DNA from 2 places in the Microbacterium sp. JZ31 genome. Region 2 is predicted to be linked to the other one. Evidence: riboswitches for the same ligand, from Rfam matches in the RefSeq annotation. Region 2 holds a riboswitch; the other holds the start of a gene.
What was found. A riboswitch is a leader RNA that binds a small molecule or an ion and turns the genes downstream of it on or off. The one in region 2 is predicted to bind thiamine pyrophosphate.
Positions count from the first base shown of each region.

Region 1 (2,453 bases), 1.2 Mb from region 2:
GGTTCTCGCACCCGAACGCCACGTCGTCGCCCACGCGCGCGAGCACGACCTGCGCATCCGGATCCTGCAGCACGAGCCCGGCGCGACCGCGGGCGTGCGCGGCGGGGATGCCGTCGATCACCAGCTCGCCCTCGGGCTCGCCGTCCTCCTCGTCGCCGAGCACGCCCGCGAGGCCGCGCAGCAGGGTCGACTTGCCGGATCCGCTCGCACCGAGCAGCAGCACGCGCTCGCCGGGCTCGAGGCGCAGATCCACTCCGCCCACCGCCCAGCGCGACCGTCCCGCGTGGCGCCACCCCCAGCCGCGCGCCTCCACGCGCGCGGGGGCGACGTCCGCGGCTGTCACGCTTCGGATGCGGCGCTTCGCGCGCGGAACTCCCGCCCGGCGGCGAACCGGTCGAGCGCGCCCGTCGCGGCGAGGGCGCGCACGATCACCCACGACAGGACGCCCGCGATGACGACGCCCGAGACCACCGCGGACCCGAAGTAGACCGCGCGGGCCTCGACGGCGAGGGCCGCGACCGACGAGAAGTTCGTGTCGAGCACCGCGACCGCGATGCCGGCGAAGGCACCCGACAGCAGCGCGCCGAGCAGGCGCCAGTTCGCGTACAGCAGCACCGCGAAGCCGAGTTCCGCGGCGACGCCCTGCACGAGGCCCCACACGAGCGTGAGGAACGCCCACTGCGTGCCGAGCGCCATCGAGACGACCGCCGCGACGACCTCGGTGAACAGCGCGGCGCCGGGCTTACGGATCACAAGGCCGCCGAGCACGCCGGCGAACAGCCAGCCGCCCGCGAGCAGGCCGGACAGGCCGGGCGTGAAGGCGAGCAGGCTGTCGAGCCCGGGCCAGGCGAGGCCCCAGAGCCAGAAGACGACGCCGGCGGCGACGCCGATGACGCTCGCCACGACGATGTCGACGACGCGCCACGTGTAGCGGCGGCTCGTCCTCGCGCTCGGGGCGACGGAGCGGTGGGTGGACGTGTTCATCTCTCTCCTCCCTGCGCCGGCATGATCCGGATCAGGTTCGACGGTCGAAGCGCGGGTCGCTTCCTCTCAGCCCGGCTCGCCGGACTCCCGTGGGTGTGAGGAGATTCTAGGCCGGATCCGGCGCGCGCGCCGACCAGAGGATCTACGGGATCTCTCGGGGAACGGCGGGTACCGTAATCGGGTGGCGATCGACGAACTCCCCCCTCGCGACGCTCTCGATCCGAGCGCGTCCGGCGACGCGGCGTCCGCGACGCCCGTCCGCGCCGCGTCACACGTGACCGCGGATGCGTCCGAGGACGCCCTCGAGCCCACGCAGGCGTTCGACGTCGCCGCCCTGATCGCGCTCGAGAAGGGCGCCGTCCGTCGCGCGATGTCGGCCGAGGAGCTCGAGTCCCTGCCGATGCCGGGCGGCCGGCGCGAGCGCCGCGAGACTGCCGCCGTCGCGCAGGCCCTCGGGCTCGCGGTCCCGGCCGCCGACGACGAGAAGCCGGCGCCGGCTGCGCCGGCCGAGCCCACCACGGCGGCGCTCGCCTGGGTCGACCCCGCCACTCTGTCGACCCCCGTCGCCGCGGACACGCCGCGCGTGTCGGCCCAGGTTCCCGCGGCGGCGGATCTGCTGCCCCCGCGCCGCGACCGCCGCGCGGGCCTGATCGCCGCCCCGCTGATCACCGCGGGCGCATTGGCGCTCGCGTACGTGGGCGGGTGCGCGCTGTGGCCGCTCGACAGCGTGGCGCCAACCGTCTCCGCGGCCACCGTGACGCCGAACCCCGGACATCCGCTCGGCGTGACCTGGCCCACCGAGGGCACCGCCGCCGTCGGCGCGGAGGGCCTCGGGACGATCGCCGCGCTCGATGCCGAGACCGTGCCGATGGCCAGCATCGCCAAGCTCGTCACGGTGATGATGATCCTCGAGAAGGCGCCGCTCGCCGTCGGCGAGGACGGCCCGTCCTACTCCTTCACGGCGGAAGACAACGCGCTGTACTGGCAGTACCGCTACGCGAACGAGTCGGCCCTGGATGTGCCGATCGACGGCACCCTCACCCAGCGGCAGATGATCGAGGGCATCCTGATCGGATCCGCCAACAACTACATCGACCGTCTCACGACCGAGCTCTGGGGCTCGAAGGACGCGTTCGTGCTCGCGGTGCCCGAGTGGCTGCAGGCGCATGGGCTGACGGGGATCACGATGGTCGACCCGAGCGGCATCTCCCCGCAGAACACCGCCACCCCGGCGGCGCTCGTGAAGCTCGCGAGCGTGTCCCTGGCCGATCCGGTCATCTCGGAGATCGTGGCGATGCCGGAGATCGAGCTGCCGGGCGCCGGCAGGGTCGAGAACACCAACCCGCTGCTGGGCGAGCCCGGCGTCGTCGGCATCAAGACCGGAACGCTGCTCGAGGGCTGGCAGGAGCAGTGGAACCTGCTCACGGCGAAGGACATCACGATCGACCAGACGACCGTGCGCGTCTACG
Region 1 is NZ_CP017661.1:3,067,774-3,070,226, forward strand. Features, by position in the region: gene BJP60_RS14555 (ABC transporter ATP-binding protein) at 1-343, opposite strand, end outside; gene BJP60_RS14560 (ECF transporter S component) at 340-984, opposite strand; TPP riboswitch at 975-1,085, opposite strand; gene BJP60_RS14565 (D-alanyl-D-alanine carboxypeptidase family protein) at 1,166-2,453, shown strand, end outside.
Region 1: it holds a riboswitch for thiamine pyrophosphate, as region 2 does, so the genes downstream of both, BJP60_RS14560 (ECF transporter S component) here and thiM (hydroxyethylthiazole kinase) in region 2, are expected to answer to the same signal.

Region 2 (2,453 bases):
TGATCGAGAACGACCCGGACGATCCCGCAGCGGCGACCTGGGCGGCCGACAAGGCGGCGTGGGAGTCGCGGGCGGCACAGGTCAAGAAGGCGATCAACGACACCCTGTTCGATTCGGCCCGCGGCGTCTACAAGACGTCGGACGTCGACACGAACGGCCGATCGGGCGACGCCGTGCCCCAGGACGCGAACGTCATGGCGATCCTGTGGGGAGTCGCACCAGATGACAGGGTCGACGGGATCCTCGCGTATCTCAAGGCGAACCTCTGGGGCGAGCAGGGCCCGCAGCCGTTCTCGTCGGAGGCGAACAACGCGACTCTGATCAGCACGCACATCTCGGGATTCGAGCTGGCGGCGCGTTTCGAAGCCGGGAACGCGGATGACGCGCTCACGCTCATCAAGACGCTGTGGGCGCGGATGGCGGATCCCTCCAACCCGTTCTACACGGGCGCGTTCTGGGAGAACCATCAGCAGAACGGAGACCTCACCGACGCGTACAAGAGCCTCGCGCACAGCTGGGCGAGCGGCCCGACGTGGGGGATGTCGGCCTACCTGCTGGGCGTCCAGCCGGTCGAACCCGGATTCGCCACGTGGTCGGTGAAGCCGCACCCGGCCGATCTCGACTGGAGCAAGGGCAGCGTGCCCACGCCGCACGGCGCGATCGACGTGTCGTGGGCGAAGAAGGACGGCGTGCTGGATCTCCATGTCCCCGCTCCCGACGGCACCGCCGGCGAGGTCTGGGTGCCGCGAGCCGACGGAGACGGCACCGACGGCTCCGCGGGATCCACCCACCTGCGCACGGAGGACGGCTACGACGTCTACCGTGTCGCCGCCGGTGGCGCCTACTCCTTCAGGGCGGAGCCACCTCCGGTGATCACGTCGAGCGTGGCTGAGGGTGCGTGTGTGCGGGGCGTGGGGGAGGTCACGATGACGGTGGCCGACAACGATCCGCAGGCGTATCACGCGCAGTTGTACACGGCAGCGGGACGCCGGGTGCCGACGATCGAGGGCTCTCAGTGGATGCCCACGACCGACTCGCTGACGATTCCGGCGCAGTGGGAGGCGGTGCCGGACGGCAGGTACTACCTGCTGCTCTCCGCCAGCAGCGTGTCGGGCGGCGAATCCACTCTCAAGGTCGAAGTGACCGTCGACAACACCCCGCCGGGCGGGTCGTGACGCCTCCGGCGGCGGGCGGGGCGCGCTCGGGGAGGCGAGTGACGCGACCCCGCTGAACCGGAGTGGCCGCAGGAGGATCGGCCGCCCGCGTGCCGTCTCGTCTCGCCGGGCGTCCTCTGCCGTCGTACGCGCGCCGGGCGATGCGGGTAGCCTGGAGCCCAACACGTGACACGGGGTGCCCTGCGGGGCTGAGATCACACCCGTCGAACCTGATCTAGTTCGTACTAGCGAAGGGATGTCGCGCATGACGCGCACGCCGGAAAACCTGCTCGATTTCGCCTGCTCCGCTCTGGACGAGGTGCGCGCTCAGGCGCCTCTCGTGCAGTGCATCACCAACAGTGTGGTGACGGGCTTCACCGCCAACGTCCTCCTTGCCCTCGGCGCATCGGCCGCGATGGTGGACATCCCCGGCGAGGCCGGCCCGTTCGCGGGCGTGGCATCCGGACTCCTCGTGAACCTCGGAACACCGACCGGTGAGCAGCGGGAGGCGATGCGCGAGGCCGTGGCGGCGGCGAACGACGCCGGAACGCCGTGGGTGCTCGATCCGGTCGCCGTCGGCTCCCTGCCGGTGCGCACCCCGCTCAGCCATGCCCTGCGCGACCTGCGCCCGGCCGTGGTGCGGGGGAACGCCTCGGAGATCATCGCGGTGACCGGGGCGGGCGCGGGCGGGCGCGGCGTGGACGCCGCCGACGGGGTGGATGCCGCCCTCCCGTCCGCCCTGTCGCTCGCGGAGCGCATTGGGGGGATCGTCGCGGTCTCGGGTCCCGTGGACGTGGTTACGGACGGACGGGACGTCGTGAGGATCGCCAACGGGGACGCACTGCTGACGAGGATCACCGGCGGCGGCTGCGCGCTCGGCGCCGTCCTCGCCGCCTTCGCCGCCGTGCACGACGACCGGTTCGCCACGACGGTCGCCGCGATCGCGGTGTACACGGTCGCCGCCGAGCTCGCCGCGGAACGCGCGTCCGGGCCGGGCAGCTTCTCGGGGGCGTTCCTCGACGCGCTCGCCGCCCTCGACGCAGCGACGCTTCGCCGCCGGGCCGAGCTGTCGTGAACGTCGATCTGTCGGTGTACCTCGTGACGGATGCGCGCCTGGCAGAGGCGGCCGGGCACGACCTGGTCGAGCTGGTGGAGGCGGCCGCACGAGGCGGCGTGACGGCGGTGCAGGTGCGCGAGAAGGATGCGTCCGCCCGGGCGTTCCTCGACACGGTGCTGCGCATCGCCGAGGCGCTGCCTGCCGAGGTGGCGCTCCTGGTGAACGACCGCGTCGACGTGTTC
Region 2 is NZ_CP017661.1:1,862,632-1,865,084, reverse strand. Features, by position in the region: gene BJP60_RS08960 (alpha-L-rhamnosidase C-terminal domain-containing protein) at 1-1,175, shown strand, start outside; TPP riboswitch at 1,337-1,428, shown strand; gene thiM (hydroxyethylthiazole kinase) at 1,420-2,229, shown strand; gene thiE (thiamine phosphate synthase) at 2,226-2,453, shown strand, end outside.